One region of the [Clostridium] saccharolyticum WM1 genome, then DNA from elsewhere that is predicted to be linked to it. Evidence: riboswitches for the same ligand, from Rfam matches in the RefSeq annotation. Region 1 holds a riboswitch; the other holds the start of a gene.
What was found. A riboswitch is a leader RNA that binds a small molecule or an ion and turns the genes downstream of it on or off. The one in region 1 is predicted to bind tetrahydrofolate.
Positions count from the first base shown of each region.

Region 2: another riboswitch for tetrahydrofolate. It lies ahead of CLOSA_RS10910 (folate family ECF transporter S component); the one in region 1 lies ahead of CLOSA_RS05800 (folate family ECF transporter S component).

Region 1 covers NC_014376.1:1,225,497-1,233,019, reverse strand. The annotation lists gene CLOSA_RS05810 (VOC family protein) at 72-437, opposite strand; gene ndk (nucleoside-diphosphate kinase) at 440-856, opposite strand; gene CLOSA_RS05800 (folate family ECF transporter S component) at 1,129-1,683, opposite strand; THF riboswitch at 1,732-1,854, opposite strand; gene CLOSA_RS05795 (hypothetical protein) at 2,375-4,399, shown strand; gene CLOSA_RS05790 (NAD(P)H-binding protein) at 4,770-5,711, opposite strand; gene CLOSA_RS05785 (MFS transporter) at 5,771-6,985, opposite strand; gene CLOSA_RS05780 (aminomethyltransferase family protein) at 7,117-7,523, opposite strand, start outside.
Region 2 covers NC_014376.1:2,328,190-2,335,712, reverse strand. The annotation lists gene CLOSA_RS10950 (PTS sugar transporter subunit IIA) at 1-117, shown strand, start outside; gene CLOSA_RS10945 (HPr family phosphocarrier protein) at 138-380, shown strand; gene nagE (N-acetylglucosamine-specific PTS transporter subunit IIBC) at 452-1,888, shown strand; gene CLOSA_RS10935 (manganese efflux pump) at 2,079-2,699, shown strand; gene fliB (flagellin lysine-N-methylase) at 2,795-3,955, shown strand; gene CLOSA_RS10925 (LrgB family protein) at 4,068-4,760, opposite strand; gene CLOSA_RS10920 (CidA/LrgA family protein) at 4,741-5,124, opposite strand; gene CLOSA_RS10915 (phosphatase PAP2 family protein) at 5,289-5,837, shown strand; THF riboswitch at 5,873-5,970, shown strand; gene CLOSA_RS10910 (folate family ECF transporter S component) at 6,031-6,603, shown strand; gene CLOSA_RS10905 (Cof-type HAD-IIB family hydrolase) at 6,752-7,523, shown strand, end outside.

The DNA.
Region 1 (7,523 bases):
GAAATAACTCCAAACAATATTATAAATAATTATATTTTTTAAATTTTTATGGGACCAAAATGTATTTAATATCAATGATGGCGTTCAACAAATTGAATTGATACTCCATTTGGATCTAATACATAAAAGAACTTTAATTTAGCAGTTGGCTGATATGGTCCATCATAAATTGGAATTGCTTTCTTTTGCAGGTCACTAATCAGGTTATCAACAGAGACAACATCAAACCCTATTGATATATTTGATCCATATATTCCATCCAGCTTTTCAGGATTGCAAACTAATTCCACCTGTGTTTCACTGTCACCTAAAAATGCAATTTCTGGTCCTTTTATACCTCCAAACCTTTTGTTTACAGGAAGGTCAAGTATTTCATGATAAAATTGAATTGACTCATCCATATTTTTTACAAAAATCATTATCCAGCATATCTTCATATTTATCTTTCTCTTTCTTGGACTCCAAAAAATCTTTGTATTTCTATCTCTGCGCTTTCAATCGAATCCGAAGCATGTATTAAGTTTTGGAATAAATGTAGCCCATAATCTCCTCGTATTGTTCCTTGTTGTGCTTCAAAAGTGTTTGTTTTACCTATCATACTTCTGATAACCCGAATTGCCTCCTCCCCTTTCACCACCATTATTAAAGAAGGGGAGGATGTCATATATGCAATCATATCATCATAAAAAGGCAGATGCTTAACATGGGAATAGTGAGCTTCTGCAATATCTCTACTGATGACTTCCATCTTAGCATCTGTAATCTCCATATTTTTCTTCTCAAATCTGCTTATGAGCTCTCCCAGTAGTTTTCTTTTTGTTGCATCAGGCTTTAATATAACAAGTGATCTTTCCACGAAAATTTCCTCCTCCAATGTAGTTTAATAGCTGTTCAAAGAACTATTAATAATTAATGTTACAGAATTTGCAGGACAGTATAATATGAAAGATCTCATTCTTTCGACCTGTTTCAATAAAGCTCTCCACTATTTTTGGAGGTATTAAAATAGATTTTTCCAAGTATTCACAACTCCTTTCATTAAAATGTCAAAAAATACAGATAGACTTCGTCCTAAAAAGATAAAAGCAGTTCAACAATAATATAAGTGAGAATTGCCTAGTTTTATAATCATCCACTTACTCTTTCCAGAGTTCTAATTCTTTCCATAGGTTTCAGGATTGAGTAAAGCAACGCCGTATTAATGGGGAACATCAGCAGGTTTTTAACAATACGCCCGATAACAAGCACAAAAAAAGCATTGCCATACATGATACTGAGCCATAATGGATTAAGCATCATATTAACGAGAAGTGTTATCGTAAGTGAAACAAAAATCACACGCTTTAAGGTTACATGCTTTTTATAGAGAAAAAAACCATAGAGAGTTCCAGTAAGTAACGCATTTAATGTAAATCCCGGAAAAAAAGGCCCGTTTGGATGGACAAAATAACCAAGGATATCGCTCAAAATTCCCATAATACCTCCTACTACAGGTCCAAACAACATTCCGCCTACCGCAAGAGGCAAAAAACCAAAACTAATCTGCAATACATTGGAGATAACAATCGTAAAAAATGACAGCACTACACTTAGTGCGACCAACATTCCTGTTACAGAAACAGTCGGAACATTATTCAACTCTTTTAAAGACGATTTTACTTGCCATATTAAATTTTTCAACATAAAGATCCTCCCTAATGTGATGGCGCCACAGAAGAGAAAACTCCTTGTGGCAACGGAATGCGGGTTAAACATCATAAATTGATGATCAAAAGTATCTTTTTAATCAGAATTTTTCGTCCAGCGGCAACTTCCCGTCCATCTGGCACTTGACGCGCTTAGCCCTACTTTGCCTGTTCATAGCGGTTATAAGCTATTTTATTCCTTCGTTCCCTCCCTAAATCAGTTTTCTATTTGTTATTATTAGGATACTACTTTTTCTTTCATGAATCATCGTTTCGCTAACCAAAATTGTTTGAGCGATAACTGTGTTACCAGCACAAAACATCTGGAAGAGTATTTACTGCTTCCCATTCCTTAAATTTTATCTTTCCATTCTTCTGCTGCAAACACAGTATCTCTCTACAGTTATAGCTCTTCTTTTCAAATTATTAAGCAAAATCAAAGAAGTGTCCAAAAGTCAAATCTATACCGGGAATGCTCCGCACAAAACAAGCAATATATTCCCATAGAGGAACTATATTGCCCAGACTGTAGACAAAACTTATTTTATAATATGGCAGTGCATATATATTCCCGTATATACGCACTGCTATATTTTCGTTCTGATATATTGTATAATAAGGTTAATTTGATGTAATGCCTGAAACATAGGGCGGCCTCGTGAAGCTGAAATTTAAAAGGTGGTGCAGATATGGATTTAAAGGGATTGTACAGCATATATCAAAAAAATCCGGAGAAATTTAAAAAGATAGTTTTGTATCGCAATCTTCTAGGTTCTCCAAACTCATATAATTATAAAGATTCAGATTTAGAATCTTTAATACAGATGATTATGTCAATTGATGAAGAATATGAAGAGGAGTTTCGAGACATAATGCTTGAGTTAGGTGTTGCTTATGAAGCTATTTACAGCAACATGAAAAAAAATAATGCTGCTAAAGAAAAGACAGAATTCATGAATTATCCATTGGATTATCAATTGAGAATATTAATTTCTTTATTTGAGGAACAACATAAACTTGGTATTGAATTTAATAATACAGATAGTAAAAAACCAAGTATAGGTATAAGGCATTTAGTTGCAAATGTAGAATCTGAGATCTATCCTGGTATGAGATATTCAACATCACAGAATAGTGAAAATCTAATTGAGTTGATAGATTATTTAATTCCTTACTTATATTACCATGATAGCAATTTTGAAAAAACTTCTGAAGATTTAACATATGAGCAATGTTTGAAGTGTCCAGATGTTATGGATTTTGTAAATCATTCTAATATTTGTGAAATAGTAAATGGATTATGGTCCCTTTATATATATAAAGATTATTGTGTTAGATTGAGAAAAACGGATACTGATGAAGATATTATAGTTTTTGAACCCTATTCTTATAAAGCTAATATGATTGATTTTATTGCGGGAATACGTAGAGAGGCTAGAAGATTTCAAAACAGTCGTGCTCTATTGATTAGAAAACAAAACAATATAATATATGGGAATCAATTTATAACTCGCCTTGCAAAGCGAATCAAGTTAGAATTATGGAGGGGCATTTTTGAACTGGAATTGGATGTCTACTTGCGTTGTAATTTAGCCGCTAAATGTACAATTCAAATTATAAAACAGACGGATATCTTTCCGCCCTATCTAAGACAAACGTTATCATATGGTGAATTGAATGATTTCCTTGAAGTACATGAGTTTTTGTTTACTATGAGCCAAATTTATTTAAACATCTTAAATTATAATTGGAAAGAGATTGAAAGCGAAAGATTTAAATATCTATGTCCAGATATTGATGTTGATTTGCTAATAAAAAGCTTTTCACGATTATATTGCAAGAACATAAATACCACAACTAGGTTAATGGAGTGGTTTATTTATTATCCGCAGCGTGGGAAAGAGGGTGATCTATTCTCAAAACCGTTGGTTCAATTAAGTAGTAAAAAAGTAATATTTGCCCCTAATTTGATTCAACAGATTAATATAACCCGAATGCTTGAGCAAATCATGTTGGATTACAAAATAAAGCGGGCGGCAATTGGTGATGAATATGAATCCTATTTAAGAAAAAAGTTGTCGCAGTCTTCCCTGTGGAATGTCTATACAGATAAAATAGAATTTAAATCATCTTTTGGAAATACGGATTTTGATGTTATTGCTTTATTTGATGATTATGTTGTGATAATTGAAATAAAACACTTGGTGACACCGTACGATCCAAAACGTTACTATGAAGACCGTCAGGAGATAAAAAAAGCCATAAGACAGCTTGAACTAAGGAAGCAGGTTTTGTTAAGCGATTGGACACTGATTAGAGAGATAACAAAGGGATTTTTACCCCCGGAACCTTATCCAGAAGAGCGAATAATACAATTGGTCTGTACGAATATTGATAGTTTTACATCGCTAGAAATTGATGGTATAAGAATTGTTGATGAATCTGTTCTAATTAGGTTTTTTTCTGATAATGGTCAGTATGTAAAGATATGGAATGAATCGAAGGTTTATAGAAAAGAAAAAATATGGGAAAATAATCAACCAAACATCAATGATTTCAAAAAATATATTATTTCCCCGATTGCAGTGAAATGGTATAAAGAGGTTATAAAAATAAAACCCGTAACAATACCAAGATACGAAGACGGAGATTATCTCGGAACCATAAATTATATTTTAGGTGAAGATATATTGAATTTTGATAATCAGATATAACGAGGAATAAGAAAGTATTAAAAAATTTATGGAACTATCTTTCCTATCGATAAAGGTCTTCTGAAGCTGCTGTATCTGGCGCTGATGGACATAACGAAAAAATGAACTGGTCATCTGGAGGTGTCAGAAAAGTTTCAGTTTAAGAAGAAATTAATAGGACACCAGATATCATAAATTATTTGGTGTCCTATATTTTTATACAATAACTGAATATAGAAATGTATTTTGTCTACAGTTTAAGCGATATATCCCCTTAGAGGGAATATATCGCCATTTATCATCAGCAGTCCGTCCCTCATTATGCAGTCCATTGACCCAAGCATAATATGATATTACATAACTACTTTATTATACATTATTATTAAAAAGTTTAATCCGTCGGAGTCCTATTTCCGATGCTATGATTCTCTATATTCTCAAAGAGCGCACGTACCGATTTTGGTTTTTTACCCGTAAGTGTTTCAAAATCATTTGTACAGTTACTCATTTGTCCAAGCCGAATTGCCCGGCTGAATGTCACCATACCATCGCTGCAAAACGGAAATGCCGGGTCAGCTTTCGACCAGTCTCCATCTGTCTTCCGGGGCACAAACCTTGAATCGAAAAAAGCCCACATATCTTCGTCTGTGATATATTGGTATATGACCTTTTTACCAGTAACCTCAGTACCTATTGCCACAAACTCCTCCACTGTATTGGCGGTGGGACCAGTGATGTAATAAACTGCGTTGTCTTTACCAGCACCAGCTGCTACGCAAGCCGCAGCTTCAGCGCAATCGTCCCGCGAAACGTGAGCGATCCGTCCATCACCCATACTGGTCTTTAAAATACCGTCGGATTCTGCCGCCTGTTCAAAAGCCGCAATCATTGCCTCACTGTATTGGGAGTTTCTAAGTAAAACATATTTCAGCCCTGTACCAAGGATATATGTCTCGGTAAATTTATGATCGGCAATCTCATAAGCATCATTTTCAGGGACGCCCGCGCCTACAATAGAAGTATATATAATTTTTTTCACACCCGCCTTAACTGCAGCATCAATTGCATTTTTGTGCATTTTTCTTCTTTTTTCACCTACCTGAGGCACCGAAATAAGCAGGAGAGTCTCTCCTTCCTCAAAAGCACCAATGAGTTGCTCCGGATTTGTATAATCGGCGTAACGGGCATCAATCCCTTGCTCCTGAAACTTTGAGATCACATTTTTGTTAGGACTAGTAAATATAAGTTCGTCCTTATTTTTTTTCTTGAGAATACTTCTGCCGGTAAATCCACCGAAATTGCCATCTACTCCTGTAATAATAATCTTTCCCATGTCTATCCTTTCCACTTATTCATATTTTTAAAAAAGTAACGATAAGTACAAATGACCCATCAGACCATTTCTCTCTTCCCCTTGCCTTTGCCAAGTTCGGGTAAAGTGAACACGAACAGAAACACACACAACATACAAACAGCCCCAAGAATGAAAAATAAATTCATATTTTGACCTGCGATTGGAGCTATAATGTAAGTCGGAATCAAAACAGCTCCAAGCAATTGCAAGGTAGCAGTTACCCCACCGGCTGTTCCTGCATAACCCGGGCCTATCTCCTTTAATTGAATAGGAATAGACATTAGCAATGGCATAAGCCCTCCCAATGCAATCCCGGTTATACACAGACAAAGCCCTAAAAGAACACCAACCGGCGCAAGCCAGCTAAATGCGGTGCCAGCTGCGGAAACAAGTGCGAAGAACATCATAACAGGCCTATTCTTTCCCACCCTTTCCGAAAGTACAGGGGCAAACAGGCACCCAATCAGGCTACCACCTGTAACAAAAGCCGCATACATACCAGCTGTTACAGAATCCAAACCTCTCTGACCAAGAGCAGTAGGCAAAAACGAGCTTATTACAACATTACACCCTAAAATGAACATCAGGCAAATACCCGTCAGCCATACAGTTCGGGATTTAAGTACCACTTTCAGGCTGTGAAGAACATTAACCTTGTTTTTTTCTTCCAGTCTATCGTCCGGGTTTACATCTTCCGGATTTTTAATAAAAAGAAACCAGAGTACAACAAATATTACCGACAAAGCAGCTGAAATCCGGTATGCAGACTGAATACTGAGAAGTGCCGTGGTTCCGGTTCCGACTGTCATACCCAGCGTTGAAGCAGATAAAAATATTCCTGTCCTGCTTCCTACTTTTTCAGGTGGGAACCAGCTGCCGACTACTTTCGCAGCATTCGCATTGAGGAACGTTATACCAAACCCGGTAAGCAACATACTGGCAAAAAGTGTTATGTAGCTATCAGACCATATTCGCCAAACTGTTCCGATGGCCGCAATGATGAAACCGACCCCGATTATCCGTTTTATTCCAAATTTATCTACCAACAAACCGGCAACAAGGCTAAAGAAAATGGCAGGTATCGCCACAGAAGAAAATATGCTGGCAAATTCTGATGTTGAAAGCTTAAATGACTGAATTAACTGGGGTGCCAGCGGTGAGAGCTGATACTGTGTATAATTTGGAATAAAACCACCCAAACAAATGATGATGAGAACTATCCAAGGGTAAAAAGCATTTTTTTTCTCTGCCATAAAAATCCTCCTATAAGAATAGTATTAAAAGGATACGTTTCAGTTAGAATACTTCAGTTGAGACAGGATCTTACTGAAGAAAAGTCCACAACCCTTTCCCTTTGAATTGTGGACCTTTCTATTTATTAGTTTTAATGTCTCGTTGAAACATCAACCTCGTTGTTGCGATCTGCATCAAAATAAGGATAACGCACTACTGTGGCACGAATCTCTTTTTGCGGATGTCCGACATCGCCCCATACTACTGTGAGCTCTTTTCCGAGCTCGGTATACTTGGGGTCGATAAACGCCATCGAAATCATCCTGCGATAATAGTTGCTGACACCTCTCCCAACACTGATGCCGACCGTCTTGCCGTCTGCCAGAACCTTATCCGCCAAATAGGTAAATCGTTCGCCTCCAAAATAGAACACATCGTTCGGACGATCCTCTATGTAGTCATAGGGTTCTACATCAGTTCCCCGGAACTGTGAGCCGTAAACTTCCATGATGTCGTCCGCATTCCATTCCAAGGTCACCACAGTGCGGGCAGGATTTG
Region 2 (7,523 bases), 1.1 Mb from region 1:
GAAGCCGGTTATGAGGTGATCACTCCGGTCATTATATGCAATACCCTGAATTATCCGGATATGGTTTGCCACACAGGGATGCAGGTAAAAGAACTGGAACCAATCATTGAATTGTAGGTATCTAAATGAGGGAGTATTTGTATGAATTAAATGATCCCATGGGACTTCATGCCAGGCCGGCTTCCCTGATTTTCATGGAAGCAAGGAAGTATTGCTGCAGCATAGAAGCCCATTGGGAATCAGACAAAGCGGACTGTAAAAGCCTTTTGAGTTTAATGGGACTTGGAGTAACAGGTGGCAGTGTCATCCGGTTTAAGTTTGACGGGGAGGATGAGGATGCGGCTATAACTGGGATTCGGGCCGTTTTGGAAAAAATTTGATCTGAACCTGCAATAAAGCAGGAGTGGATAAAATATGTCCGCAAGGACAAAAAGAAAGGGGTTTCTTTATTATGATGAAGTATTTGCAAAAACTAGGTAAGTCATTGATGCTTCCGGTGGCATGTTTGCCAGCGGCAGGTATCCTGATGGGGATCGGTTATTGGATTGACCCCACCGGCTGGGGAGCAAACAGTGCCATTGCGGCCTTTTTAATTAAGGCTGGAGGCGCGATCATTGACAACATGGCAATTCTGTTTGCAATCGGTGTTGGCGTTGGTATGGCAGATGATCATGAGGGTACATCCGCACTGGCTGCCATTGTTTCCTGGCTGATGATTCAGACGATTCTTTCTCCCGGCGTTGTTGCCATGTTAAAGGGCATTGATGTCGCTGCAGTAAATCCGGCATTCAGTAAGATCGGAAACCAGTTTATCGGTATTGTATCCGGTATCATTGGTTCTACCTGTTACAACAAGTTTAAAAACACCAAGCTTCCCGATGCCCTGGCATTTTTCAGCGGCAAACGGTCTGTTGCTATTGTTACCGCTCTTGTTTCATTAGTCGCCTGCCTTGTTTTATTCTTCATATGGCCGGTGGTATATTCCGGACTGGTGGCTTTTGGTAAGGGCATCCTTGGACTTGGGGCGATTGGAGCAGGTATTTATGGCTTCTTTAACCGTCTTCTTATTCCTGTAGGCCTGCACCATGCACTGAATTCCGTATTCTGGTTTGACGTTGCAGGAGTGAACGACCTTGGTAATTTCTGGTCAGGAAATGGTGTTCTGGGCCAGACGGGTCAGTACATGACAGGTTTCTTCCCGGTAATGATGTTCGGCCTTCCAGCCGCAGCTTTGGCTATGTATCATACCGCAAAGCCTGGTAAAAAGAAAAATGCATATGGTTTATTGCTTGCAGCAGCAGTTTGTTCCTTTTTTACAGGTGTAACAGAGCCTTTGGAATTTGCTTTCATGTTCCTTGCACCAGGCCTTTACTTAATCCATGCAATTTTAACCGGCATTTCTTTAACGATCTGCTCCCTGCTTCCTGTTCGTGCAGGCTTTAACTTCAGCGCAGGTTTCGTTGACTGGTTCTTAAGCTTTAAGGCACCTATGGCTGTAAATCCGCTGCTTATTATTCCGCTGGGCCTAGTTTATGCGGCTATTTATTACTTCGTATTCCGCCTTGCAATTTTAGCGTTTAACTTTAAGACTCCGGGACGGGAAGATGATGATATGGATGAAAACACAGTTACTCTTTCCAATAACAACTATACGGCAGTTGCTGCCATTATTCTGGAAGGACTTGGCGGTAAGAATAACATTACCAGCATTGATAACTGCATCACGAGATTAAGACTGGAGATTAAGGATTATACTCTTGTAGATGAAAAGAAGATCAAATCTTCAGGTGTTGCAGGCATTATCCGGCCAGGTAAAACCAGTGTACAGGTTATTGTAGGACCGCAGGTGCAGTTTGTAGCAGATGAATTTAAGAAGCTGTGCCAGTAATAAATAATAGGAAAAGCAGGGGCGAATTGATGCCCCTGCTTTTTTTGTCCCTGGGAAACGGCTTAATACCGGGCAGGAAATATGAGGATTTTAGCCGGGATTCTTCAGTATTGAGAAATCTGGTGATTTTCAGGGGGCCAAACGGAGCCCGGGTGAATATATTAAAATAAAAAGGTAAGTTCGACAGGATATGCGTGATATATTCATTCTTGTGCTGGCACTAAGCACTGATACCTTTGTTGCCAGCATTGCCTATGGGGCAAACCGTCTGAAAATATCCTTCGGAAAAGTGATTGCGGTCAATGGGATCTGCAGCGGCTGTCTGGGAGCTGCACTAGTTTTTGGAACCATGATCAGCGGATTGGTGCCGGAGGGATTTGCGAAGGGAGCGGCTTTTTCCTGCTTGTTTCTTCTGGGGATCATAAAGCTTCTGGATTATACCATAAAAAAATATATCAACAGCCATGTGAATATTCACAAGGATCTGACATTTTCTATTTCCGGACTGAGCATCATCATAAATATTTACGGAAATCCCATGGCAGCGGACTGGGACCACTCCAAGTCTCTCTCCTGGAAGGAAACCATTATGTTCTCTCTGGCCATGTCTTTGGACAGTCTGGTAGCCGGGGCTTTATCCGGATTTTTAATGATTTCCCCCGGACTTACGGCACTTTCCGCTCTGGTGATAGGAATTGCCGTCATGTACATCGGCCTGTTCCTGGGGCATAAAATTGCTGCACTGAAGGGCTGGGACCTGACCTGGGTCAGCGGTATACTGTTCTTGTTTCTGGCATTTGGAAAATTATAATCTTCTGACTCAAAAATGAGGTGCTGCTCTTTAAATGAGTTGCACCTCATTTTTAAATGGGGTATAATCGTTATCAAAAACAGGAGCAATCATTTATGCAGGTTACTATTCCACATTATTATAATAAATTTCACTGTGTGGCGGGAGCATGTCAGGATACCTGCTGTGCAGGCTGGACCATTATGATCGACGATTCTACAAAAAAACGGTATCGGATGCGAAAGGATGCTTTCGGCAGGAGACTTTATCATTCTATTGACTGGAAAAATAGCTCCTTTAAGCAGTACGGCAGGCGGTGTGCATTTTTAAATGCGGACAATCTGTGTGATATTTACAGGGAGGCCGGACCGGGAATGCTTTGTAAAACCTGCAGAGACTATCCAAGGCATACGGAGGAATACGAAGGAGTCCGGGAGATTTCCCTGTCTTTATCCTGTGAGGAAGCGGCCGGACTGATCCTTGGATGCCAGGAGCCTGTACACTTTCTGACGAAAGAGGATGGAAGAGTAGAGTCTTATCCTGATTTTGATTTTTTCTTCTTTACAAAGCTCATGGATGGAAGAGACTTGATTTTTTCCATTCTGCAAAACCGGGACCTGGACTGCCGCTTGCGAATTGCCATGGTTTTGGGCTTTTCTCATGACATGCAGAGGAGAATCCGTGAGGAAAAGCTGTACCAATTAGATGGATTGATGAAGAGGTATGAGGGAACGTCGGGAAGGGAGTTTGTGGTAAAGAAATTGACCGGATGCAGGATCCAAAACAGGATGCGCTATGAAAAAATGAAGGAGTGGTTTACTTTATTCAGAAAGCTTGAAGTCCTAAACCCGGACTGGCCTCAATATATGGGCAGCATTGTACGGGAATTATTTGACGCCGGAGCGGAGAGCTACGAAGAAAACAGGATTGCTTTTGACCGGTACTTAATAGAAGAGGAAGATCGAAAACGCCAGTGGGAACTTTGGAGCGAACAGCTTATGGTGTATTTTATCTATACGTACTTCTGCGGGGCTGTTTATGACGGAAACCCCTATGCAAAAGTAAAGCTTGCCGCGGTCAGCACACTTCTTATCCAGGAAATGGCACAGTCAGTTTTTAAAAGAAAGAAAGGCAGGCTGGATTTTAAGGAATTTGTACACCTGTCCCACCGGTTCTCCAGAGAGGTGGAGCATTCGGACGTGAACCTAAATACTTTGGAGAAAATATTTTGTACGGAGAAAAGCTTTGGCCTGGAAGAGATCCTACGGCTGCTTTAAAATTGGAAGAAGAAACAGCGGCTGCAGGAATCATTCAGGCTTACACAATGCCTGAGTGATTCCTGTTATCCTGTGATGTTTCTTTTGAATACAGGAGTTGCCTTATGGCCCTCTATAGAAAATTAGAGAAAACAGAAGCAAATAAAACGGTGCATAGTCCGGAGGTTGCAATGGCAAGGCTGCTCATAGCCCCTTCGATTTCGCCCATTTCCATAGCTTTCGTGGTCCCTACGGCATGAGCTGCGGAGCCAATGGCAATGCCCTTGGCAATGGGCTCCGTAATTTTAAATATTCTGCATACGGTTTCTGCAATGATGCTTCCCTGAATGCCGGTGATAATGATGCTGGCAACCGTTATGGTCACATATCCCTTCATTTCCTCTGAAATGCCCATAGCAATGGCTGTGGTAATGGATTTCGGCAGAAAGGTAACGTACTCCTGGTGGTTTAAGCCAAAAACAAGGGCCAGAAGCAGTACGGTGACCATTGTGGTGAAGACTCCAGTCAGGGTACCGGCCACAATCGCCTTGGAATGCTTCCTAAGCAGTTCCAGCTGGCGGTAAAGGGGGATAGCCAGACAAATCGTTGCAGGAGTCAGAAGATAGCTGATGTATTTGGCACTTTTGTTGTATACTTCATAATCAATATGAAATACGTACAAAAACGCCATGACAATACAAATGGAAATGAATAACGGATTAAAGACGGCCCATTTGAATCTTTTTTTCAAACGAAGCCCCAGCTCATAGCTTAAGAGGCTCAATACCGCACCAAAAAATAAAAAATCACTTACTGCATTGCTCATCTTTTTCTGCCTTTCTATTGCGGTTGCTTTTGATAAAAAACTGGGTTACTTTTCCGGTGATGACCATCACTATCACAGTGGAGAGCAGGGTGATGACCAGAAAAGGAATTAAAATAGGCCGGAGGACCCCCCAGGAATCCAGTAATCCGACGGCAGCCGGTATAAACATCAAAGGCATAATGTCTATGAGAAATGTACTGGCTTCCTCAACTGCCTCTAATGGGATCCATTTTGTTTTTAGCCCGAACAGCAGGATCAGCAGTCCATAAATACTTGCCGGCACAGGCAGGGGGACAAACAGATGTAAGATTTCTCCAGCCAGGGATAGGAAAAGAATAATGGTAAATTGTCTGATGTATTTCATTGCAAAGCCTCCTTTGTTACCATACTTTTTCAACTATGGTTTATCCTAAACTTAAATATAGGGCTTGTCAAATGGTTTTATTGACTTGATTCATTTTTTGATGGCAAATTTGGGGGAGTCAGGGTATAATAGGGGCATGAATGGAAAAGGAGCAGAAAACCGTAATGGCTGGAATTGAATTCGGCATTCTATATTTTTTACAATCGTTACATACTTCCTGGCTGGATGTGTTTATGAAGGAGATAACCAGTCTGGGAGACCACGGGATCTTCTGGATCGCTGCCGGCGTTGTTTTGCTGTGCTTTAAAAAGACAAGATTTATAGGTCTTTGCATTTTGTTTTCTCTGGCGGCCGGACTTTTGATCGGAAACATGGTTCTGAAAAATATGATCGCCAGAGAAAGGCCCTGCTGGATTGATGACAGCATCCCCCTTCTGATTAGAAATCCAAAGGATTACTCCTTCCCCTCCGGGCATACACTGGCCTCCTTTGAAGGTGCTGTCAGCATCTGGCTTTATAACCGGAAATGGGGAGCTGCCGCCCTGATCCTTGCGGCTCTCATTAGTGTCTCCAGGATGTATCTGTTTGTTCATTTTCCAACGGATGTGCTGGGAGGTATGATCCTGGGCATTTTAATTGCTGTTTTTGTTCATTCCACAGTGGAAAATATAAGAATTTCTAAAAAAAATACTTGCTTTCCAGTGGATCTGTGATATACTGATGGCGTTACAAAACACAATTTCATAGTCGCAGAGTAGACCCGTGTGCGTTAAGTGCCGGCTGAACAGGGAGTTGTCAGCCGGACGAAAAGATTTTCTTGCGGTACACCGGTCGCATCCCGCTGCATCAGAAGATAGGATTATTATCTCCGGTTGTAGTTTGAGGTCTGCAAAGGAGGTATTTTTTATGAAAAAATTCGTTACTTTGTTCACCGATTCTTACAGAGAGCTGAAATCTGTAAGGACCATCACCACCTCGGCCATGTTTGGCGCAGTAGCAATAGTTTTAGGTATGTTTTCCATTAACATGGGAAGTTACATTCGGGTCAGTTTTTCTTCCATACCCAATGGAATGGTTTCCTACCTGTTTGGTCCGGTTGTAGGAGGCCTGTTTTCCGGCAGCATGGATATTCTCAAATACCTGCTAAAGCCTGCGGGTGCATTTTTTCCGGGGCTGACTCTGGTTACAGTTCTGTCAGGCATCATGTACGGCTGCATGTATTACCGGAAGCCTGTCACCTTAAGAAGGGTCCTGGTTTCCAAGTTCCTGGTCATGCTGGTCTGTAATGTGATTCTTAATACCATGTGTCTTTCCGTCCTGTATGGAAAAGGCTTTATGGTCCTTCTTCCGGCCAGGGTATTTAAAAACTTGGTCATGTGGCCCATTGACTCCATGATTTTTTATACCATGGCAAAAGCGCTTGATACCATGGGGGTCTTTAAGGCAATCCGCAGAACACGGACCGTTGGAACAAAATAATGTACAAAGGCCTGTAGCGTCATGAATGACGGCACAGGCCTTTTTAACAATGAATTTCGTAGACAGAAGCCTTCTTTCATATTATAATCATAAGTGTTTGCATCATCAGGCGGATAAGAATCATCAGATTAAAAAGGAATGACGGTAAATGGGAAGACGGATTAAGGCTATTTTTTTTGACATTGACGGTACGCTGCGGGATTTTCAAACAGGAAGGGTTCCGGACAGTGCAAAGGAGGCCCTTTTGGAAGCCAGAAAGGCGGGGATCCTGCTTTTTATTGCAACAGGACGTCATAAGCTGGAAATGGAAGAGGAAAATCTTTTAGAGGGAATTACCTTTGACGGTTATGTGACATTAAACGGTCAGTATTGCTATTGCAAAGACAGGGTTATTTATGATTTTCCCATAGATCCTGTGGAAGTTGAGAGGACGCTGGCACTGTTGGAGGAGGAGCCTTTTCCGTGCCTCTTTATGGAAGGGGACTGCATGTACATTAATATGGTGAATTCCATGGTGGAACAGGTCCAGCTGGAAATCGGCACCAGGATTCCGCCGGTTTTCAATGTGGAACGAGCCAGAAATCACCCCATCTACCAGATGATTCCATACATTTCTACGGACATGGAAAACAGGCTGAGAAAGTGTCTTGCAGGCTGTGAATTTATACGGTGGCATGATGAGATGGCCATTGATGTGATTCCGGCAGGGGGTAGCAAATGGAACGGAATCTTAAAAATGGCTGAGCATTATGGTTTCTCTGCCCATGAAATGGCTGCCATTGGAGACGGCAAAAATGATATCTCCATGATCACCGGCGCTGGTCTTGGGATTGCCATGGGAAATGCTTCTGACGAGGTTAAAGATACCGCCGGATATATAACAGATTCTATAGACGCAGATGGCTTAAAAAAGGCCGTCT